DNA from 3 places in the Luteipulveratus halotolerans genome. Region 2 is predicted to be linked to each of the others. Evidence: riboswitches for the same ligand, from Rfam matches in the RefSeq annotation. Region 2 holds a riboswitch; each other region holds the start of a gene.

Region 1 (7,699 bases), 1.8 Mb from region 2:
GTGTCATCGCGACGCGAACGTGGTTGGCGTTCGAGGAGATTCGCGGCAAAGGACCGTTCGCGACGGCGTGACGAGCCATACCGTTCAGGGCGAATGGTGGTCGCCGTGGACTTGTGCCCTACGGGTTAGGAGGGCCTAACATGCCCGACATGACTTCGGACGCTCTCGACCCGCGCCTGGTCGAGATCGCTCATGCGTGCTTCGACTTCGCGCGCCAGGGCGACGCCGACCGGCTGGCCGCCTACGTCGACCAGGGCGTGCCCGTCGACCTCACCGACGCGGCCGGCAACACGCTGCTGATGCTCGCGGCCTATCACGGCCAGACCGCCGCGGTGACGGTGCTGCTCGAGCGCGGCGCCGACGTCAACCGGCTCAACGACCGCGGCCAGTCACCGCTCGCGGGCGCGGTGTTCAAGGGCGAGGACACCATCGTGTTCCTGCTGATGGACGCCGGCGCCGACGTCGAGGCGGGCTCGCCGTCGGCCAAGGAGACCGCCGAGATGTTCGGCCGCGGAGACCTCACCACCCGCTGACGCGTCGACGCCACCCTGTCTGGTGACGAGACTCCCGACGGATGGTGGGGTACTGGTCGGCGGGCAGGGGCGCGCTGGCAATGTCCAGGAGGCCGGAACGAGGTCCACAGCCCGACCGGAGCAGGCGCCCTGTCCACAGGGTTCGGGTCGGCAGTGGGCAGCCGACCCTCGACCGCCGCACGATCGGGGGCATGGCGACCTTCGACGCAACCACCCTCCAGCTCTGCGGCGACCTCCGACGCACCGGCATCGAGCCGACGAGGGCGCTCGACCCGACCGGCGCCGCGTCCTACGTGAGCGTGGGCCACGGCGTCTGCATGCCGGCGACACGATGGCACGGAATGGACGACCGTGACCGACATCGCGCGCTGGTCCACGCGCACGCACTCGGCGACCGCGCGGACGAGCGTCCGGTGTTCGCGCACGAGTCGGCAGCCGCGCTCTGGGGTCTGCCTCTGCTGAACGCCTGGCCCGAGCAGGTGCACACGGTCGTCCCCGCCCGCAGCAGGCGCAAGAGCTCGACCCGTGTGCGTCGCCACCACACGACCCGGCTCGGCGCTGTCGAACGAGACGGGCTGCAGGTCACACCGGCGGCACGCACGGTCGTCGATGTGGCTCGTACGACCGATCTCGCTGCGGGCCTGGTGTGCGCGGACGCCGCCCTTCGGCGCTCGCTGTGCAGCCGACAGGATCTGGAGGCAGAGGTGGCCGCACTGCCGCCGCGGCTGCGTGGGCGTCGGGTCGCCAAGCTGGTGGTGGCGCTCGCCGACCCCTTGAGCGAGTCAGCCGGCGAGAGCCTGAGCCGCGCGCAGATGTTCCTGCTGCGGCTGCCTCGTCCACACCTGCAGGTCGAGTACGCCGACGCCGACGGCTTCATCGGTCGCACGGACTTCGGGTGGGACGGGCTGGTCGGGGAGTTCGACGGCAAGGTGAAGTACCGCGTCGACGGTCTCGACGGCAAGGCCGCCGCTGAGGTGCTGTGGCGCGAGAAGAGGCGTGAGGACCGGCTGCGTCGTCAGGTGCGCGGGGTCGCTCGATGGGTCTGGTGCGATGCGCGCGACCGGGCCCGGCTGCTCACGGTCCTCACCGCGGCCGGACTCCGCCAGGAGGCTCGTTCGACGTGGCTGGACTGACCGAGAGTGTGACTGGACTGACTCGAAAGTCCTGCACATCGACGACGCCACCCTGCGCGGTGACCAGATCCCCGACGGATGCCGGGGATCTCGTCAGCCGGCCGGGTGGCGTCGACGAGAAGGGGCGGTCTCGGTCAGGAGGCCTTGCTGGTCGCCTGCAGGGACGGCGGGAGCTGACCGGTCGTCTTGGTCCAGACCTTCGCGGCCTGCTTGTTGGCCGCCATCTTGGCCAGGCCCATGATCGCGCCGGAGACGACCGCGAACGTGACCGCCTCCTTCCACTGGACATCGGGGTCAGCGGGGTTCTGCGGGGGCTGGCCGCCCATCGTGGCCTTCCAGGTGCCGTCCGTCGCGGCCTTGGCCACCCTGGAGGCCACCAGGCCCGAACCGATCGCGACAACCTTCCACAACGCGTTGCCCATGGGGCGACACCTTCTTCCTCGTCCGTACGCCGGTCGCGGGGTCGCGCGGCTGGGCCGTGCGAACGTCCACCGCTCGTCTCGGGTCGAGCCTGCCACGTCGCGACGTGTACCGTCGACCCGAGACGACAGGGGAGCGCGAGTGCGCTGAGAGTGCGGCCCCGCCGCAGACCCTCGAACCTGATCCGGTTAGGACCGGTGGAGGAAGTCGAGTCACTCCCTCGTTCGCCCCATCCCGGGGCAGCGAGACCCCTCCTTGAGGTTGAAGGAGGACGTCCGATGCGTCGTACGACGACGACCCTGGCCGCAGTGTGCGCGGCCGCCATCACGATGACCGGCTGCTCGCTGAGCAACGGTGACGACCAGACCCCGGCGAGCGACACGGCCCAGAGTGCGGCCGAGTCGGGCGCGGGCGCGAGCACCACGAGCGCCGGCGCGGCGTCGACGCCGGCGAACAAGACCGTCACGCTGATCACGCACGACTCGTTCGCAGCGCCCAAGCCGCTGCTCGCGCAGTTCACGAAGGAGACCGGCTACACCGTCAAGGTGCTCCCGAGCGGCGATGCCGGCCAGGTCGCCAACAAGCTGGTGCTGACCAAGGGGTCGCCCGTCGGTGACGCGGTGTTCGGCATCGACAACACGTTCGCCTCGCGCGTCGTCGACGAGGGCGTGCTCCAGACCTACACCCCGAAGGCGCCCGCCAAGGGCTCCGACCAGTACGCCCTCAAGGACGGCAAGGGTCAGCTGACGCCGGTCGACTACGGCCACACCTGCTTCAACGTCGACACCACCTGGTTCGCCAAGAAGGGCCTCGCCGAGCCGAAGACGTTCGACGACCTGACCAAGCCGGCGTACAAGAACCTGATGGTCGCCCCGGGCGCGCCGACCTCCTCGCCGGGGCTGGCGATGCTGCTCGCGACGATCGGGGCCAAGGGCGAGAACGGCTGGCAGGCCTACTGGAAGGCGCTCACCGCCAACGGCCTCAAGCTCACCAGCGGCTGGGAGGACGCCTACAACGTCGACTTCACCCAGGGTGAGGGCAAGGGCAGCCGACCGATCGTCTGGTCGTACGACACCTCGCCCGCCTTCACCGTCGCCGGCGGCAAGTCGACCACCAAGGCCCTGCTCGACACGTGCTTCCGCCAGGTCGAGTACTCCGGCGTGCTCAAGGGCGCCAAGAACCCCGATGGCGCCAAGGCGCTGGTCGACTGGATGCAGGGCAAGGCGTTCCAGGAGGCGCTGCCGCCCAACATGTACGTCTTCCCCGTCGCCTCCGACGCGGCGATCCCGGCTGACTGGCAGAAGTTCGCCCAGCGACCCACCAAGCCGTTCGCCGTCGACCCGGCCACCATCGCCGCCAAGCGCCAGACGTGGCTCACCCAGTGGCAGGACATCACCTCGAAGTGACACGACGCCGAGATACGCCGACCGCCTGGGTCCTCGCGGGCCTCGCGCTGGTGCCGCTCGCGTTCCTCGCGGTGTTCTTCGTGCTGCCTGTCGCCGGCATGGTCGGTCGGGGCCTGCATCCCGAGGGTCAGTGGGCGCTGGCCGATGTGTTCGACGTGCTCGGTCGCGGCCGCATCCGACGCGTGCTGTGGTTCACCCTCTGGTCGGCGGGTGTCGCGACGGCGATCACCGTCGCGGTCGGCGTGCCCGCGGCGTACGTGCTGCACCGGCTGTCCTTCCCCGGTCAACGACTCGTGCGGGCGCTGGTCGTCATGCCGTTCGTGCTGCCGACGGTCGTGGTCGGCGTGGCGTTCCGCACGCTGCTCGGGCCGTCAGGACCGTTGGGGTTCTTGGGTTCTGACGGCTCGTGGCAGGCGATCCTCGCGGCCCTGGTGTTCTTCAACATCGCCGTCGTCGTGCGCACGGTCGGCGGCATGTGGGAGAGCCTCGACTCCCGCGCCGAGGAGTCGGCGGCGGCCCTCGGCGCGAGTCCGGCGGCCGTGTTCCGCACGGTCACGCTGCCCGCGCTCACGCCGGCGATCGTCTCGGCCGCGACGGTCGTGTTCCTTTTCTGCTCAACGGCTTTCGGTGTCGTGCTGACCCTGGGCGGGCTGCGCTACAGCACGGTCGAGACCGAGATCTACCTGCTGACGACCAACTTCCTCGACCTCCAGGCGGCGGCTGTGCTCAGCCTCCTGCAGCTGGTCGCGGTCCTCGCCCTGCTGGTGATCACCGAGATGACCCGCAACCGGCGCGACCGTGCCGTGACGCGCACCGGCGTACGCCGACCGCAGCGTCCTGGTCGTGGCGACCTCGGCCCCGCCGCGATCACCGCAGCCGCGGTGGTCTTCGTGCTCGCACCCATCGTCACGCTGGTGCTGCGATCGTTGCAGGACGACGGTGAGTGGAGTCTGGCCAACTATCGCCGTCTCGCCTCGCCGCCCGACAGCGACGCCGTGCTGGTGCCCGTGACCGAGGCCATCACCAACTCGTGGCGCACGGCCGTCGACGCCACCCTGCTCGCGATGGTGCTCGGCGTGATCGTGGCGACGATCGTGTCCAGGCGTCCCTCGACCCGACGCGGACGTCGCGGCCTGGCCGTGCTCGACGGCGTGTTCATGCTGCCCCTCGGGATCTCAGCAGTGACAGTCGGATTCGGCTTCCTGATCACCCTCGACCGGCCTCCGCTCGACCTGCGTTCGTCGCCGGTCCTGGTGCCGATCGCGCAGTCGATGGTGGCGCTGCCGCTCGTCGTCCGCACCCTGACGCCCGTCCTGCGCTCGATCGACCCGCGTCAGCGTGAGGCCGCCGCCACGCTCGGCGCGCCGCCGTGGCGAGCCTGGCTCAGCGTCGAGCTGCCCGTCGTGTGGCGGCCCCTGCTGGCGGCCACGGGGTTCGCGATGGCGGTGTCGTTGGGTGAGTTCGGGGCCACGAGCTTTCTGGCGCGCCCCGAGCGGCCGACGCTCCCGGTGGTGATCTACCAGCTGATCGGGCGTCCCACGGCCGACAGCTTCGGCACCGCCCTGGCCGCGTCGGTGGTGCTCGCGGTGATCACGGTCGTCATCATGGGACTCGTGGAACGACTGCGCGTGGGTTCGTGGGGCAGCTTCTGATGGGCGAGGGTCTCGAGATCGACCATGTCTCAGTGCGGTTCGGCGAGACGAGCGCCGTCGACGACGTGAGCCTCACGGTGCCGCAGGGTCAGGTGCTCGCCGTCCTCGGCCCGTCCGGCTGCGGCAAGTCGACCTTGCTGCGGGTCGTCGCCGGCCTCCAACGGCCCGACCGCGGCACGGTGTCGTACGACGGCCGCGACGTCACCGGCGTACCCACGCATCGCCGTGGGTTCGCGCTGATGTTCCAGGACGGCCAGCTGTTCGGCCACCTCGACGTCGCTGGCAATGTCGCGTATTCGCTGAAACGGCAGGGTGTTTCGCGTGGAGAGACCCACGCCCGGGTCGACGAGCTGCTCGATCTGGTCGGGCTGCCCGGTCTCGGTGACCGTCGTCCGGCGACGCTCTCCGGCGGGCAGCAGCAGCGCGTGGCTCTGGCCCGAGCGCTCGCCGGTCGCCCCAGGCTCCTGCTGCTCGACGAGCCCCTCTCGTCGCTCGATCGGTCGTTGCGCGACCGGCTCGGAGCCGACCTGCGCCGCATCCTCGCCGACTCGGGCACCACCGCCCTGCTCGTCACGCACGACCACGACGAGGCGTTCACGATGGCCGACCACATGGCCGTGATGCGTGCGGGCCAGGTCGTCCAGACCGGTCCGACCGCACAGGTCTGGCGCCGGCCCGCTGACCCCGACGTCGCCGAGTTCCTCGGCTACACCACCCTCCTCGAGGGTGCGCCCGCCGACCGCCTCGTCCCCGGTGCCGCCCGGGTCGCACTGCGGCCGCAGGCGTGGCGGGTCGACCCCGCGGGTGCGTACGTCGCGACGGTCCTCAGCGCCGCGCGGACGGCCGACGGCGTACGCCTGCGGGTGGCCGTCGAGGGCGTGGGCGAGGTCGACGCCGTCGGCGCGCTCGAGCAGGTGCCGGACGCAGACGACCGGGTCCGGCTGGTGCCGGACCCGGTCGGGATGGCCGTGCTCCCCGCAGGCTGAGCGCCGCAGGTTGAGCGCCCGCCTGCGGTCCGCCCGCAGGCGGAGTCTCAGCCGCTGGTGGTCTGCCGCTGCTTGACCGCGTCGAGGAAGATCCCCTTGATGTCGGTCGGGTTCTTGGCGAGGTAGGCCTTGCTCGTGCCGCCGGCCGCCTTGGCGACCTGGGCGAGGGCTTTCTGGTCGGTCGAGGGACCGACACCGATCAGCACCAGGCTGACCGGGCGCCGGGCGTCGCGGGTGCGCTCCAGCGACGACAGCAGCGCGGTCAGGCCGATGCCGCCCTTGGGGTCGTCGTCCGCGCCGTCGGTGACCAGCACGACCGAGTTGACCCGGTTGGGGTTGTAGCTGTTCACGGCGGCGCGGTAGGCGGCGAGGATCGTGTCGTAGAGCCCCGTGTCACCGTCGGTCTGCGACGGCAGCGCCTTCAGCCCCTGGGTGATGAGGTCGTACTGGCTGGTGCTGCCGACCTTGGCGTCGAGCCGACGGATCGGCTGGATCTCCTTGTAGTCGAAACCGCCGTCGAGCTGGGTCGAGAACTTCCACAGGCCGATCTCGCTGCTGCGCGGGATGCTCTGCAGGCCCGTGAGGCCGGCGTCGCGGGCGAGCTCGATGCGGGTGCCGTCGTCCGAGGCGAGGTCCATCGAGCCCGAGACGTCCATGACGACCAGCTGGCGGGTGTCCTGGCTGGCCTTGTTCCACAGGTCGAGCAGCGTGGTGACGTCGGCTTCCTTGGGGTCGGGGGTGATGCCGGGCAGGGCGGCGGGCTTGCCGGGCAGGCTCGGCCCGGTGTCGGTCTCCTCGATGCGGAAGCCCTTGTCGCGCATCGTGACCTTGGAGTTGTCGTCGGTGAGCAGCTGCTGGAGGCCGTCGACCCGGTCGGCGTCGAACGTCGGGGCACCGTCGACGCGGACGAACTGGTAGCGCAGCATCGACGCACCCTCGGACGGCACCAGCCCTGACAGCTTGGTCTTGGGGTGCGCGGTGTTGTACGCCGCGATGGCCTGCTCGCTGGAGGGGAACGCCTTGGCCTTGGAGCGGTCGAGCGAGGCCTGCTCCAGGAGCGCGTCGCTGGAGGTGTCGGAGTGGCTCATGCCGACGATCTGCTGGGTGAGCAGGCCCTGCGCCGCCTGGTCCTTGCCGAACGTCTGGGACGCCGAGGTGACGGCCATGATCGTCGCGGTGGACGACTGCGGCCGGTCCATCAGGAACGGGACGCCGTTGAGGATCATCTTCCAGGGGTGGATGCCGGTGGTCTCGGGCTTCGCGATGCTCGCGGGCACGGCGATCATGCTCGGCGACGTCGCGATGGTCGGGCCGAGCGTGACGCCCTTGAGCGCCGGGTCGGCCGACCAGACGGTGCTGTCGGGGATCCATACGGCGGGCCGCTGTGGCGACTTGGACTTGATCGCCTGCGTCACCGCGCTCGGGCTGTTGACGGTGACGACGTAGCGGGCGCAGCCGTCGTCGCCGATGGTGTCCTTGGTGAGGTCGTTGATGACCGGCGCCATCTCGGCCGTGGTGGCGATGCGCAGCGGATCGGCCGGGCAGCCTTCGCCGGCACCGTCGCCGCTG
Region 2 (7,699 bases):
GGTGATCACGCCGGTCTTGACGTCGTCCCGGTCGGGCAGCCCGAGGTGCTCCTTGGGCGTGACGTAGCACAGCATCGCGGTGCCGTGCATCGCGATCGTGGCCGCACCGATCGCCGAGGTGATGTGGTCGTACCCCGGTGCGATGTCGGTCGTGAGCGGGCCGAGAGTGTAGAACGGCGCGCCGTGGCACCACTCCTGCTCGAGCCGCACGTTCTCCTCGACGAGGTGGAGCGGGATGTGGCCCGGCCCCTCGACCATCACCTGTACGTCGTGCTCCCAGGCGCGCTGGGTGAGCTCGGAGAGCGTCCGGAGCTCGGCGAGCTGGGCCTCGTCGTTGGCGTCTGCGGTCGAGCCGGGGCGCAACCCGTCGCCCAGGCTGAACGCGACGTCGTACTGCGCGAAGATCTCGCAGAGCTCGTCGAAGTGGGTGTAGAGGAAGCTCTCCTCGTGGTGCGCGAGCATCCAGCCGGCCATGATCGACCCGCCGCGGCTGACGATGCCGGTGACGCGCTCGGCTGTGAGCGGCACGTACCGCAGCAGCACGCCCGCGTGCACGGTCATGTAGTCGACGCCCTGCTCGCACTGCTCGATCACCGTGTCGCGGTAGATCTCCCAGGTGAGGGCGTCGGCGTTGCCGTCGACCTTCTCCAGGGCCTGGTAGATCGGGACGGTGCCGATCGGCACGGGCGAGTTGCGCACGATCCACTCACGGGTGGTGTGGATGTCGTCACCCGTCGAGAGGTCCATGACGGTGTCGGCGCCCCACTTCGTCGCCCACGACATCTTGTCGACCTCTTCGGCGATCGAGCTGGTGACGGCCGAGTTGCCGATGTTGGCGTTGATCTTGACCAGGAACCTCTTGCCGATGATCATCGGCTCGGTCTCGGGGTGGTTGATGTTGTTGGGGATGATCGCTCGTCCCGCTGCCACCTCGGAGCGGACGAGCTCGACGTCGCACTGCTCGCGCAGGGCGACGAACTCCATCTCTGGCGTCACGATGCCGCGGCGCGCGTAGTGCATCTGCGTCACTCGGCGACCGGCCTTGGCACGCAACGGTTCTCGGCGTTCGCCCTGCCACTCCTGGCTCGCCTCGCCCCGGCGTACGGCGCTGCGTCCGTCGTCCGCGAGGGTGCGGGTGCGACCGTCGTACGCCTCGACGTCGTCACGCTGGGCGATCCACTCGCGACGCAGTGGTGGGAGGCCGCGCTCGGGCCTCGAGCCCGGGCCGGAGGTGTCGTAGACGCGGAACGGCGGGTTGGCCTCACCCGTGCCGGGCGAGTCGTCCAGCGCGATCTCGGTGAAGGGGACGCGGATGCCGTGCGCTCCTTCGACGTAGACCTTGGTGCGGGCATCGTGGTCGGTCATCGTGCAACCTCCTGTGGTGACGGGCGGGGGACATGGCTTCGTACGGCGGTGAGCAGCTCGTCGACGACGGCAGCCGGGTCGCGGGCTCGCATGACCGACCCCATGACGGCGACGCCGTGAGCACCGGCCGTGAGCACGTCCTCGACGTGGCGTGCCTCGACGCCGCCGAGCGCGAGGATCGGTGGCGCGCCGGGCACGGCCGCGCGGGCGCGCGTGAGGCCGGCTGCGCCGAGTGGTGGGCCGTAGCCCGGCTTGGACGCCGAGGAGTGCACGGGTGAGAACGTCACGTAGTCGCACCCGGTGACCCGAGCGGACGCGAGCTGGGCATGGTCGTGCACCGAACGGCCCAGCAAGGAGGGGCGCCGTCGCGGCTGTGGGTCGGACATGCGCAGATGTACGCCGTGCCCTCGCGCCGCTCGCGCACTGTCGCGTGCGATGAGGACACCGTTGCACCGGTCGAGATGGGTACGGATCGTGTCGGCCAGAGCGTCGTACGCCGCGGGGTCGAGATCGCGCTCGCGCAAGAACACCGCGCTCGCCCCCGCCGCGATGCACTCGGCCACGACGTCGGTGAGGCGACGACCACGGGGGACCTGGGTCCGGTCGGTCACCAGCAGCAGACGAGGCACAGGCCTCATGTACCCATCACCCCGTCTGCGGGGGAGGACGCCTGCGCGAGGTGGCGGCGGGGGATACGACCGGCGAGGCGCGCGAGCCGGCCCGCCTCGACCGCGGCGCGCATCGCCCTGGCCATCACCTCGGGATGGCTCGCTCGGGTGACGGCCGAGGCCAGCAGCACAGCGTCGCAGCCGAGCTCCATGGCCAGCGCCGCGTCGGAGGCGGTCCCGATGCCGGCGTCGAGGATCACCGGGACATCGACGGACTCACGCAGCAGCGAGATGGCGTGGGGGTTGCGGATGCCGAGACCACTGCCGATCGGGGAGCCCAGCGGCATCACGGCGACGCAACCGACGTCCTGGAGCCGACGAGCGACGAGCGGGTCGTCGGTGGTGTAGGGCAGGACGTCAAATCCCTTGTCCGCCAACGTCTCTGCGGCTTCGAGCAGCTCGACCACGTCGGGCAGCAGCGTGCGTTCGTCCGGGACGACCTCGACCTTCACCCACGTCGTGCCGAGCGACTCGCGGGCCAGCTCGGCGACCAGCACGGCCTCGCGTGCGGTGCGGCAGCCGGAGGTGTTGGGCAGCAGCTCGACAGGCAGGTCGAGCAGCTCCTGGGTCAGACCGTTGGCCACCGAACCTCCGGTCCGACGCATCGACACGGTGACCACCTGCGTACCGGACGCCGCGACGGCGGCGCGCAGCGCGTCCGGGCTCGTCGCGCCACCGGACCCGAGCAGCAGTCGCGACGTCAGGGTGTGCTCGCCGAGGACCAGCGCGTCCACATCAACCGCCCTGCATGGGGGAGACGATCTCCACCACGGAGCCCGGCGCGAGCGGTGTGCGCTCCCAGGACTCGCGGTGCACGACGGTGCCGTCGAGCGCGACGGCGATGCCGGCACGTGACTCGCCCAGCTGAGTCAGCAGGTCGGCGACGGTCGAGCCGGGGCTGTGGTCCTGCTCGAGTCCGTTGACGATGACGGTCATGAGGCCTGGTCTCCTCGGTCGTGGTGGCGGATGGGCGAGAGCTGCGCGGTGAGCGCGGGTGACTCGTGGGCGAGGACACCGCGTACGACGGCCAGCGCCGTGGCGGGTGCGAGCAGGTAGCCGTGGCGGTAGTGGCCCGTCGCAGCGACCAGGCCCTCGCGGGCCGGGCCGAGGTACGGCGCGTTGTCGGGTGTGCCGGGGCGGAGCCCGACATCGTGAGAGACGATCTCGGCGTCGCGCAGCTCGGGCACGAGCAGCGTGGCCGCACGGAGCAGGTCGAGCGCAGCCCGTACGGAACGGTCCGTGTCGAAGCCGCAGTCGACACTGCTGGCCCCGAGCACGATCTCGCCGTGCCTGCGGGGGACGACGTAGATCTCGACCCCGTCGACCCGGGCGCGCAGCGTGTGGGTGACAACGGGGTAGGGCACGCGCAGGCGCAGCAGCTCACCCTTCACCGGCCGTACCGGCAGGTCGACGCCTGCACCGGACGCGATGTCGTTGCTGTGCGCGCCTGCAGCCAGGACGACGCAGTCGTATCGCTCCTCACCCAGCGAGGACGAGACACCCACGACCCGATCAGCGTGGCACGCAAGCTGCACACGGTCGGCGTTGATCCGAACGCCGTTGTGGCGCAACGCCTTTCGCAGGGCGGCGAGCACGGCAGTGGTGTCGACGCTCAGGTCGCCGGGCAGGTGGGCGGCGCCCTTCACGCTGCGCAGGACCGCCGGTTCGAGCGCGCGCAGAGCGGCGCGGTCGAGGCGTCTGTACGGCGTGCCGTGGTCGCGCAACCGCTGCTCGTGCCGCTCGAGCTCACTCACCTCGTCGAGGTCGTGCGCGATCAGCAGGGTGCCTTCGGTGCGCAGGCCGACGTCGATACCCGAGTCGGCCTCGAGCCGGGCGGCGAGGTCGGGCCACAGCCGTACGCACTCCGCCCCGACGCGGTAGAGCTCGGACTCACCGTCGGTGAGCTCAGAGCCGGGCGCGAGCATGCCCGCTGCAACCGGGGATGCTGCACCGCGGTCGTCGGCGTCGTACACCACGACCTCGACGCCCGCGGACGTCAGGGCCCACGCGCTGACCAGGCCGGACACACCGGCGCCGATGACGGCGACGCGTGTCATCGCGCGGACCTGCTCGGGCTCACGCGCCGATGGCGCACCCTTTGCGGATCGGCGTCGTCCGGCCGGCAGGCGGCGACGGCGGCATGAGGGGTGGGGAGGAATGCGTACGACACCGCTGGGCTTCTCCTTGCGCCGGCATGACCCGGATCAAGTGGCAACGGTCGGGGCCGCGTCAGCCCCCTCTCAGCCCGGTGCGCCGGACTCCCGCGAAGGACAGGCCCGACCGTAGCAGCACGCGGGAGCCGCTGGGGCGCCTGTGCCTCAGACCCATCGATCCACGCTCGACGTCCGGGCATGACTGAGGGGTGGACATCCTCAGATGCCCACCCCTCAGGCCTGGTCGGCCGCGCGGGCCGTCGTAGGTCAGTCGGTCAGACGACGACGCATGGCGTAGCCACCACCGACGACCAGGCCGAGACCGATGATGCCGGCCGCGACGAGCGTGGTGTTGGAGTCACCGGCCTGCTTGAGGTAGTCGGTCTGCACGGGCGGACCGCTCGGGTTGTCCGTGCCACCGGGAGGCGGCGTCATCGTGCTGCCCGGAGTGGACGGCGTGTCGGTGGGCGTGTCCGTGCCGCCGGGAGGAGTGGACGAGGAGGACGACGTGCCGCTGGTGGACGGCTCGGTGCTGGTCGAGCTGGACGACGGCGGCTCGCTCGGCTCCGTGGAGGTGGAGCTGGTGGGCGGCTCGGTCGGCTCGTCCTTGCACTTGATCTTGAGGACCTTCGACTTGGCCTTGCGACCCGGGTCGGTGCCGAACTTCTTGTCGAGGGTGGCCTTGTAGTGGCCGTTCTCGAGGGTGAGTCCGTCGGTCTCACCGTTGGAGTCGTCGTTGATGTAGACGGTGCTGCCGTTGCCGTCAGCGTCGGTCTCGAGGTGCACGACCACCGTCTGCGTGGCGTCGGAGTCGCCGCCCTGCGGCTTGATGGTGATGTCGCCCGACTGGTTGGGGTCGAGACCGAAGGCCTCGAAGTTGAACTTGCACACCTTCGGGTCGTTGCTCGGCGTGCCGTCCGGAGTGCCCAGCTCGTGCACCTTGAGGGTGCCGTTGTTGCCGGGAGGTGCGGCGACGGCGCTGGTGGCGGCGACGACGCCGACCCCGAGGCCGGCGGTGAGACTGAGTGCGACGATGGCGCTTCGTGTCCGTGCGGTGGTCACGTCAGATCCCCTTCAGCAGGTGCAGACGTCAGGCGCCTGCGAACGACAGATGTGGTGGAACCCCGTCGGTCGCGCCTCCCGCATGCGCAGACCGGTAACGGCAGCAGTCTGACCGCTGGTGAACCCGCTTGGGGCGTGACCGGCGAAGTCAAGGAATTTGCGAAAAAATTACTCGAATCGGGGACATCGCAGACCAAGTGCGCTACGGCTCAGCCCTTGCCTGACTCAGCCGTGAACACCAGCAGATAATCGCCCGCCAGGTCGTCGAGCGGGTGGTCCCAGCAGACGACGACGTCCTGTCGCAGGCGGGCGACGCGAGCGACGGCCCTTCCGACGTCCCAGGCGAGTGGTGTGAAGTGGTCGGGCGTGGCGATGTTGGCGACGTTGAGCACGAGGTGTCCCTCGGGCGTCAGCAGGTCGACCGCCTGGCGCATCACGTCGGTGAGGTCGGCCAGATAGGCGTCATAGCCCGCGCCGTCGCGTTCGTACGCCTGCAGCGGGTCCTCGGGATGATCGGTCGCGGTCATGTAGGGCGGTGAGCACAGGACCAGGTCGAACGGTCCGGTCACGAGCGTGCGCAGATCACGCGCATCTCCCTGGACGACCACGGGTCCCCGGACATGGCGCATGGCCGCGCACCGTTCGGGGAGCAGCTCGACACCGACCGCCGTACGGCCGAGCTCGTGGGCCACACGCAGGGTCGTGCCGTAGCCGGCGAATGGGTCGAGCACCCGGTCGCCGGGACTGCTGAGGTCCTCGAGGACCGCGCGGACGACCGCCTCGGCGAAGTGGATGTCCTCGTCGGCGTCGGGGTGTCGCTCGCGGAGCACGTCGGCGTGGCGGACGAAGACGTACGGGCGCATGGGCCCGCGTCGCGGCCGAGGGTCAGTCAACGGCCACCTCGGCCTGGCCGGCGCGCCGGGGGTCGAGCGCGAGGGTCGAGGAGTCCTCGGGCAGAGGAGGCGGAGTGCCGCCCCACTCGGGGCACAACGCCCGGTGGTCGCACCAGTCGCACAACCGGGACGTGCGGGGCCGCCAGTCGCCCGTGCGTGCTGCTCGCTCGATGGCCGCCCAGAGCGCCTTGATCTTGCGCTCGGTCGCGAGCAGGTCGGCCTCATCAGGCGCGTAGCGGATGAGCTCGCTGTTGCCGAGGTAGACCAGCTGGAGCATGCGCGGCACGACGCCGCGGGTGCGCCACAGCACCAGGGCGTAGAACTTCATCTGGAACAGGGCCTTGGCCTCGAACAGCTCCGACGGTGCGCGGCCGGTCTTGTAGTCGACGACGCGGATCTCACCGGTGGGCGCGACGTCGAGGCGGTCGACGTAGCCGCGCAGGAGGAGGCCGTCTAGGTCGACCTCGACGTAGAGCTCGCGCTCAGCGGGCTCCAGGCGCGTGGGGTCCTCGAGCAGGAACCAGCGCTCCACCAGACGTGCTGCCTCCGCGACCCACGCGGCGTGCTCTGCAGCGTCCTCGCCGACCAGCTCGGACAGTGCCGGCTCGGCCTCGACCAGGGCCGCCCACTGCGGCTCGATCAGGTCGCGCGCCGCCTCGACGGTGCGCTCGGCTGCAGGGGCGTCGAACAGGCGCTCCAGCACGGAGTGGACCAGCGTGCCGCGGGCTGCGGCAGCACTCGGGGGCTCCGGCAGCCGGTCGATGACGCGGAACCGGTAGAGCAGTGGGCACTGCATGAAGTCCGCGGCGCGGCTGGGTGACAGTGCGGCGACCATGCACGGAACTGTAGGCGGGAGGACCGACATCAGGACGGCCGCCGTCCACAGCTAGTCTCGTGCGCATGTCAGGAGCCGAAGCGCCCGGCTCGGTGCCGGGCTGGCGCATCGGCTCCGTACGTGGGGTGCCGGTCTACCTCGGGCGCAGCTGGCCTGTCATCGCCCTCGTGATCGTGGCCCTCTTCGGCCCGCAGCTGCACGATCAGCGACCGGACCTCGGCGGTGTCGTCTACGTCGTCGCTGCCGGCTATGCGCTCCTGCTCCTGGTGTCCGTGCTGGTGCATGAAGCCTCGCATGCGCTCATGGGCCAGGCGCGGGGCTACCACGTCTCGCGGATCGTCGCCGACCTGTGGGGCGGCCACACGGCGTACGAGCACGCCGACACCTCGCCGATGTCGTCGGCACTGGTGGCGGTGGTCGGCCCCCTCAGCAACGGTGTCCTCGCGCTGCTGTCCTGGCTGGCGCTCCCGATGACGCCGGACGGCATCCCGCAGACGCTCGTCGCCGTTCTCGCCTGGAGCAACACGCTCGTCGCAGGCTTCAACCTGCTGCCGGGACTGCCGCTGGACGGCGGCCACCTGGTGGACGCGCTGGTCTGGAAGGTCACCGGTTCGCGGGCCCAGGGCATGGTGGTGGCCGGCTGGTGCGGGAGAGGGGTGACCGTTCTCGTCCTGGCATGGGCCCTGGTCCTGCCGTTCCTGCGCGGCAGCAGCCCGTCGCTGT
Region 3 (7,699 bases), 2.5 Mb from region 2:
GGATCGATTCCGCACCGGCCGGCGTACGACGGCCCTAGCGTGTGGCGAGCAGCCCGCCCGAGGAGGACCATGCGTACGCCGACGAAGGACTCCCCCGCTGCGCGACTCGTCGGATTCCTCGTCTGCGTCGAGCTCGCGAGCGGCGTGCTGCAGGGCTACTACACGCCGATCTTCACCGACATCGCACGCCATCTGTCGATCCACGACGCCGACGTCAACTGGTTCGAGGCGGCCCAGCTGGTCGTGTCGGCGCTGCTCGTGCCACTGCTCGCCCGACTCGGTGACCTCGTCGGCCATCGCACGGTGCTGCTGTGGTCGACGGTCGCGACCGCGGTGGCGTCGTGGGCGGTGGCGTTCGCACCGTCGTTCGGGACGTTCCTGGTCGCGTGGGCGCTGCAGGGTTTCTACGTCGTGTGGTTGCCGCTCGAGATCGCGATCATCCACCGGCGCAGCGGCGGCGGCGAGCGGCGTACGAGGTTCGGTGCCGGTGTGCTCGTCGCCGCGCTTGAGCTGGGTGTGATCCTCGGCGCGGGCGTGTCTGGTGCACTCGCCGGCGGTCCGTCGATGACTGTCGTGCTCGCGATGCCTGCAGTCGCCGTCACGCTGGCGTTCGTCGCGATCTGGTACGGCGTCCGTGGTGACCACGAGGGTCAGGACGGCACCGTCGACTGGCTCGGATTCGCTTGGCTCACAACGGCACTCGCGCTCGTGATGGGCGGCTTGATCCTACTGCGCACCGAAGGTGTCGCGAGTCCGTGGCCGTGGCTGGTGATCGTCCTCGGCCTGGCTACGCTCCTACCCTTCGCGCGCCACGAGCTGTCGACCGACCATCCTCTGGTCGATCTTCGCGTGCTCGGCGGTTCGGCCCAGTGGCCGGTGCAGCTGACGGCCGGGCTGTTCGGGGCATCGGTGCTCGGGGCGCAGATCCCGCTGTCGACGTTCGCGCGGGCTGACCCCACTGAGACGGGCTACGGCCTCGACGCGTCCGCCGGCACGGTGTCGCTGCTCGTCGCGGGCTACGTCATCGCCATGGCGGCCGGCGCGGGGCTGCTGCCGTGGGTGGCGGGGCGGATCGGACCTCGTACGACGCTCGTGGGCGCGGCCGGCCTTGTCGCCTTCGGCTACCTGCTGTTCCTGCCGCTGCACGAGCACGTGGCGTCGCTGATGCTCAACATGCTGCTCGTCGGCATCGGGTCGGGCGCGCTCGTCGCCGCGCTGCCGGCGTCCGCTGCAGCTGCCGCTCCCGCGACGCACACCGGGTTCGCGACCGGCATGACCAACACCACCAAGACCGTGGGCGGCGCGATCGCGTCGTCGGTGTTCGCGATCGCACTGGCGTCGACAGGCTCGCTCGACGAGCCGTCGGAGCACGCACCACTCGGCGGCTACTACGCGGTGTGGGCGATCTGCGCGGCCACCGCGGCCGTGGCCGCCGTCGTCCTCATGACGACCCGCTCGCGCTGAGAGCCGAACCCCTCCCCAGCGGTTGAGCCGAGCGGCTCGCTCTCGGGGCTCGCCTGCTCGACCAGGGGAGGGGCCCACCGCTCGATCACCGGGGCCCGGACCGGCTCAGTCAGGGGTAGGGGTGGCGAGCGCTGTGCACTGGTTCGTCAGGTGAGCCGTGCAAGCGGGCGTGGCTCACCACGCGAACCAGTGCACACTCCCCGTCCCCCCCGGCGGCCGGACCCACCGGCAGGACCACTGCAGCGCCGGCTTGCGCGATCAGGGTCGGGTGAGGCGGTCGCGCAGGCGCGTGAGGTCGTCGTCGGTCCAGCCCTGCGCGGACAGCCAGTCGGGCACCGAGCCCGCGGCACGGCGTACGGCCTCGAGGAGCCGCGGGATCGTCTCGGGGTCGGGCACGTGGTCCGACAACGGCCGGTCGCGCAGGTTGTCGGCGTACGCCGGGGTCGCCTTGAGGCGGTCGACGACGCGTTCGATGCGCTCGCGGGTCGCGAGGTAGTCGGCGGTGATGTCGTCATCGCTGACGCCTGCGACTGAGAGCGCCATCGCGGTGACCGTGCCGGTGCGGTCCTTGCCCGCGGCGCAGTGGACGACGGTCGCGCCGGCGCTGCGCGACACCACGTCGAGCGCTGCGGCGACCGAGTCGGGCCGGTCGGCGAGGTAGCCGAGGTAGTGGCTGGTCCAGTGGTTGTCGTCGCGGGTCTCCTCGACCCGGTCGTGCCACGGCAGCACGAGCGCGTCCTCGACCGTCACGTCGACGAGGTCATCGGCGAACAGCGAGTGGTGATGGTGCGTCAGCGGCTCGACCTGCACCAGCGGCCCCGGGCCGGTCATCGCGAGCTCGGCGCGGCTGCGCAGGTCGACGATGTCGGTGACGCCGTGGTCGAGCAGCACCTGGACGTCGGCCGTCGTGAGCTCCTGGAGGTTGTCCGACCGCACCAGTCGACCGTGCTGGACCTGCCTGCCGTCCTGGGTGGGCAGCCCGCCCACGTCACGCATGTTGGCCAGTCCGTCGAGGTCGATCCACGCAGCAGTCGTCACGGGTTCCAGGGTAGGTCGGCCCGCTGACGGCCCGGGCGTTACGTTGGACGGGACGCGGGGTGCCGGTCCGACCGGCTGAGAGACACCCGTCGAACCTGATCTAGCTCGGACTAGCGGAGGGACGTCGATGACGACGCCACGCCCTGCAGACCTCGGCGCGGCCATGACCGCGCTGCGTGATCGGCAGCCGCTCACCCAGTGCCTCACCAACATCGTCGTCGCACCGTGGACCGCCAACGTGCTGCTCGCCGCAGGCGCCGCACCGGCCATGGTCGACAACTCGCACGAGGCGGGTGCGTTCGCGCAGGTCGCGGGCGGCGTACTGGTCAACCTCGGGACGCCGTACGACGACACGACGACTGCGATGGACGCAGCGGCTGGCGCAGCGCACGAGCACGGCACGCCCTGGGTGCTCGACCCGGTCGCGGCCGGCCTCCCGTGGCGTACGACGATCGCGACCTCGCTGCTGGACCTGCGCCCCACGATCGTGCGCGGCAACGCCTCCGAGGTGCTCGCGCTCACCGGCGGCTCGGGCGGGCGGGGCGTCGACTCCACGGCGTCGGCGCAGGACGCGCTCGCCGCCGCACGTGCGCTCGCGGAGCAGACGGGTGGCGCCGTCGCCGTGAGCGGGCCGGTCGACCACCTCACCGACGGCTCACGGGTCGTACGCCTCGGCAACGGGCACGTGTGGATGACGCAGGTGACCGGGGTCGGCTGTGCGCTCGGCGCTCTCATGGCCGCGTACGCCGCGGTGACGGACGACGCCCTCCTGGCCGCTGCCGCAGCCACCGCACACCTCACCGTGGCGGCCGAGCTCGCCGCCGAAAGATCCTCAGGGCCAGGGTCTTTCGCCGTCTCGCTGCTCGACGAGCTCGCCGCGCTCACACCCTCCGACCTGGAAGCCCGAGTGACCCTCACATGACCCGCACGCCGCTCGACCTCACGCTCTACCTCGTCACGGACACCGACATGTGCGGCGACCGCGGCCTCGTACGCACCGTGCGCGAGGCCGTCCGCGGTGGGGCGACCATCGTCCAGCTGCGCGACCCGGACGCGTCCGACGACGAGATGGTCGCTCTCGGCAAGCTCGTCCGAAAAGCGTTGGAGAACACCGGGATTCCGCTGATCATCAACGACCGCGTCCACCTCGTCGACGACATCGGCGCCGACGGGGCGCACATCGGTCAGGACGACATGCCCGTGGCCGAGGCGCGTTCGCTGCTCGGCTCGAACGCCTACCTCGGCCTGTCCGTGCACACACCCGACCAGCTCGAGGCCGCGTTGCGTCACGGGTCGGCGCTCGACTACCTCGGGGTCGGTCCGGTCTGGCGCACCCACAGCAAGCCCGACGCCGCCGAGCCCATCGGCCTGTCCGGGCTGCGCGACATCGCGAGCGCCAGCCCGTGGCCGTGCGTCGGCATCGGCGGCATCACCGCGCGGCGTGCGAGCCGCGTCGCGCGCACGGGTATCGCTGGTATGGCTGTGATCTCGGCGATCTGCGGCCAGCCCGATCCGGCCGCGTCAGCGACCGCGCTGCGCCACGCGTGGAGCGCGCGATGACCCGGCCACCCGTCGTACTCTCCATCGCCGGGAGCGACCCGTCGGGCGGCGCCGGCATCCAGGCGGACCTCAAGACGTTCAGCGCGCTCGGGGCTTACGGCTGTGCGGCGATGACTGCCCTGACTGCGCAGTCGACCCAGGGCGTGACCGGGATCCATGTCGTGCCAGCGGATTTCGTGCGTTCTCAGGTCGAGACGCTGGTGGCTGACGTTCGCCTCGACGCCGTCAAGATCGGGATGCTCGCGGCGGCCGACGTCGCCGACACGGTGTCGGCGCTGATCCCTTCGCTGCGCTGCCCGGTCGTGCTCGACCCGGTGATGGTGTCGACGAGCGGCTCGCGGCTGCTCGACGAGGACGCGATGGCCGCCGTACGCCGGCTCGTACCCCTCGCCTCCGTGATCACGCCCAACCTGCCCGAGGCGGCCGAGCTGCTCGGCGGGCCGGTGGCGACGTCGGTCGGCGAGATGCGTGCTCAGGCGCGGGCGTTGCTCGACGACGTCGGCGCTCAGCGGGTGCTCCTCAAGGGCGGTCACGGCAATGGCCCCGAATCCGTTGACGTCTGGGCCGATTCGTCGTCCACGGTCGAGCTGACCGCGCCGCGCGTCGACACCGCCAACACGCACGGCACCGGCTGCACCCTCTCGTCGGCGATCGCACCGCTTCGGCCTGCGTACGACGAATGGCTGCCCGCCGTACGCGCCGCGAAGGTCTGGCTGACCGGCGCGCTGCAGGCGGCCGACGAGCTCTCGATCGGGCAGGGCGCCGGGCCGGTCCACCACTTCCACCAGCTCTGGCCGGTCCTGTCGACCGCCGGTTGAGCCGGGCGAGCCGCACCGCTGGTTGAGCCGGTCGAGCCGCTAGGCGAGACCGTGTCGAAACCCGGTGCCGCACAGGGAGACCCAAGCGGACGAGTCACCGGGTTTCGACACGGACCTCCGCTAGCGCTCCGGTCCGGCTCAACCAGCGGGAGGGCCGGCTCAACCAGCGGAAGCGGACGGATCAGGCTGGGGTGGCTACGGATTCGCGGTCGGGGTCCTGCACCGCTCCATGACCGGCGCCGTCGTCGAGCATCGTGGTCTCGTCGAACGGGTCGTCCCCGGCGAGCACGCGGTCGAGCCTGCCTCGGTCGAGCGAGTCGGTCCACGAGCCGATCACGACCGTCGCGACCGCGTTGCCGGCGAAGTTGGTCAGCGCGCGAGCCTCCGACATGAACCGGTCGATGCCGACGATCAGACCCACGCCGTCGACGAGCTCGGGTCGGTGGGAGTTGAGGCCGCCCGCGAGCGTGGCCAGGCCCGCGCCGGTCACGCCGGCAGCGCCCTTGGAGGCGATGATCATGAACACCAGCAACGAGATCTGCTCGTGATGCTCAGGGGGTCGCCCATGGCGCGAGCGATGAACAGCGAGGCCATCGTCAGGTAGATCGCGGTGCCGTCGAGGTTGAACGAGTAGCCGGTCGGGACGACGACGCCGACGGTCGGCTTCGACACACCGGCGTGCTCCATCTTGGCGATCAGGCGGGGCAGTGCCGACTCCGACGACGACGTCGACAGGATCAGCAGGAACTCGCGGGCGAGGTACTTCAGCAGCTTGAAGATGTTGACGCCGCTGGTGACCCGCAGCACGAGCGCGAGGATGCCGAACACGAAGATCGCGCAGGTGGCGTAGAACCCGAGCATGATCACGGCCAGGCTCTTGAGCGCGTCGACACCGGTGGCACCGACGACGGCGGCCATCGCACCGAACGCGCCGATCGGGGCGAGCCACATGATCATGGCGAGCACCCGGAACACGACCTTCTGGATGGCGCCGATGCCCCGCAGCACCGGCTCACCGGCAGGGCCCATCGCCTGCAGCGCGAACCCGACGAGGAGTGCGACGAGCAGCGCCTGCAGCACCTCGCCGGACGTCAGCGACGACACCATCGTGTCCGGGATGATGCCGAGCAGGAAGTCGACGGTGCCCTCGGACTCCTTGACCTGGCTCGCACCGGACTTCGCCGTCTCGGCCGTGATGTGCAGGCCGCTGCCGGGGTGCAGCACGTTGCCGAGGACCAGGCCGATCGCGAGCGCGAACGTCGACATCGTGAGGAAGTAGCCGAGCGCGAGGCCGCCGACCTTGCCGACCTGGGCCGCGGATCGTACGGACCCGATGCCGAGCACGATCGTGCAGAAGATGACCGGGCCGATCATCATCTTGATGAGGTTGACGAAGCCGGTGCCGAGCGGCTTCAGCGACTCGCCGAGGTCGGGCCAGATGAGGCCGACGGCGATGCCGAGCAGCACCGCGACGATCACGGCGATGTAGAGGAAGTGGGTGCGGTCCGTGCGCCGTGCTGGAGCCGTGCCCGAGGTGGTTGTGGTCATGGTGGACCTCCTTCGCCGGGCGAGTCTGGTGCGGGACCGCTCGGCGCCGCGCGTTGTGTTCGTAGTGTTCGTGACGTGGGTCACATGCTGGGCGGACGTGCACAATGCGGGTGATGGCTCGACGACGTCCCCGCACCGTGGCGGCCCAGATGCTGGTGTGGCAGCTGGCGATGCTCGTCCTGCTCGTGACGATCGGACTGGTCATCGCCTACGCCGATGCGCGGCACGACGCGTACGGCGACGCCCGCGCCCGGGCCCTCGACATCGCCCGCTCCGTGGCCGACGGCCCACAGGTCGCCACGGTGATCAGCACACCGCAGGCCACCGACGTGCTCCAGCCGTACGCCGAGCGCGTCCGTCGCGACACCGGCACCGACTTCGTCGTGATCATGAGCCCGAAGGGCATTCGCTTCACGCATCCCGACCCGACGCAGATCGGCGGCACGTTCCGCGGCACGATCGCGGGTGCCACCGAGGGCCGCGAGGTGACCGAGACCTACACCGGCACGCTCGGACCGTCGGTGCGCGCCGTCGTACCGATCACCAACGACGGTCGGGTCGTCGGGCTGGTGTCGGTGGGCATCCGCATGGAGACGGTGCAGCGCACGACGCTGGACGCCCTGCCCGGTCTGCTGCTGGTCGCGCTCGGGGTCGGCGCGATCGGTGCGCTCGGGGCGTGGTTGGTGCAGCGGCGGCTGCGTCGGCAGACCCACGGCCTCGGTGAGGTCGAGATCACCCGGATGTACGAGTACTACGACGCGGTGCTGCGGGCCGTCCGAGAAGGGCTGCTGCTGCTCGACGGCGACGGCCGGGTCATGCTCGCCAACGAGGAGGCACGCCGCCTGCTCGACGCGCCGGACTCGCTGGAGGGGCAACGGCTCGCCGACGTCGGGCTGACCACGGATGACGCCGAGCCGGCCGAGGTGCACGACCGCCCGGTCGTGCTGCGCGATCGCGTGGTCGTGATGAATCAGGCGCCGGCGCAGTGGAACGGCCGGTTCGTCGGCTGGGTCGTGACGCTGCGTGACCGCACCGAGCTGCAGGCCGTCACGGCCGAGCTCGACACCGTACGAGGCATGGCGACCGCGCTGCGCGCCCAGAACCACGAGGCCGCCAACCGGCTGCACACCATGGTGTCGTTGGTCGAGATGGGTGAGACCGACGCCGCGATCGACTTCGCGACCGCAGAGCTGGAGATGACGCGTTCGCTCGCGGACACGGTCGTCGCGGCGGTCGACGAACCCGTGCTCGAGGCGCTGCTGCTGGGCAAG

What was found. A riboswitch is a leader RNA that binds a small molecule or an ion and turns the genes downstream of it on or off. The one in region 2 is predicted to bind thiamine pyrophosphate.
Region 1: it holds a riboswitch for thiamine pyrophosphate, as region 2 does, so the genes downstream of both, VV01_RS16875 (thiamine ABC transporter substrate-binding protein) here and thiO (glycine oxidase ThiO) in region 2, are expected to answer to the same signal.
Region 3: it holds a riboswitch for thiamine pyrophosphate, as region 2 does, so the genes downstream of both, thiM (hydroxyethylthiazole kinase) here and thiO (glycine oxidase ThiO) in region 2, are expected to answer to the same signal.

Annotation. Positions count from the first base shown of each region.
Region 1 is NZ_LAIR01000002.1:3,341,809-3,349,507, reverse strand. Features, by position in the region: gene VV01_RS16895 (Lrp/AsnC family transcriptional regulator) at 1-71, shown strand, start outside; gene VV01_RS16890 (ankyrin repeat domain-containing protein) at 150-533, shown strand; gene VV01_RS16885 (hypothetical protein) at 725-1,666, shown strand; gene VV01_RS16880 (DUF4235 domain-containing protein) at 1,801-2,088, opposite strand; TPP riboswitch at 2,206-2,309, shown strand; gene VV01_RS16875 (thiamine ABC transporter substrate-binding protein) at 2,365-3,492, shown strand; gene VV01_RS16870 (ABC transporter permease) at 3,489-5,144, shown strand; gene VV01_RS16865 (ABC transporter ATP-binding protein) at 5,129-6,130, shown strand; gene VV01_RS16860 (VWA domain-containing protein) at 6,178-7,699, opposite strand, start outside.
Region 2 is NZ_LAIR01000002.1:1,503,360-1,511,058, forward strand. Features, by position in the region: gene thiC (phosphomethylpyrimidine synthase ThiC) at 1-1,365, opposite strand, end outside; gene VV01_RS07740 (thiamine phosphate synthase) at 1,362-2,003, opposite strand; gene thiG (thiazole synthase) at 2,000-2,758, opposite strand; gene thiS (sulfur carrier protein ThiS) at 2,769-2,969, opposite strand; gene thiO (glycine oxidase ThiO) at 2,966-4,090, opposite strand; TPP riboswitch at 4,198-4,308, opposite strand; gene VV01_RS07760 (hypothetical protein) at 4,454-5,248, opposite strand; gene VV01_RS07765 (TRM11 family SAM-dependent methyltransferase) at 5,458-6,111, opposite strand; gene VV01_RS07770 (RecB family exonuclease) at 6,134-6,976, opposite strand; gene VV01_RS07775 (site-2 protease family protein) at 7,042-7,699, shown strand, end outside.
Region 3 is NZ_LAIR01000002.1:3,968,993-3,976,691, reverse strand. Features, by position in the region: gene VV01_RS19975 (MFS transporter) at 70-1,464, shown strand; gene VV01_RS19970 (tyrosine-protein phosphatase) at 1,723-2,502, opposite strand; TPP riboswitch at 2,548-2,641, shown strand; gene thiM (hydroxyethylthiazole kinase) at 2,630-3,424, shown strand; gene thiE (thiamine phosphate synthase) at 3,421-4,062, shown strand; gene thiD (bifunctional hydroxymethylpyrimidine kinase/phosphomethylpyrimidine kinase) at 4,059-4,880, shown strand; partial or broken gene VV01_RS19950 (cation:dicarboxylate symporter family transporter) at 5,062-6,428, opposite strand; gene VV01_RS19945 (sensor histidine kinase) at 6,542-7,699, shown strand, end outside.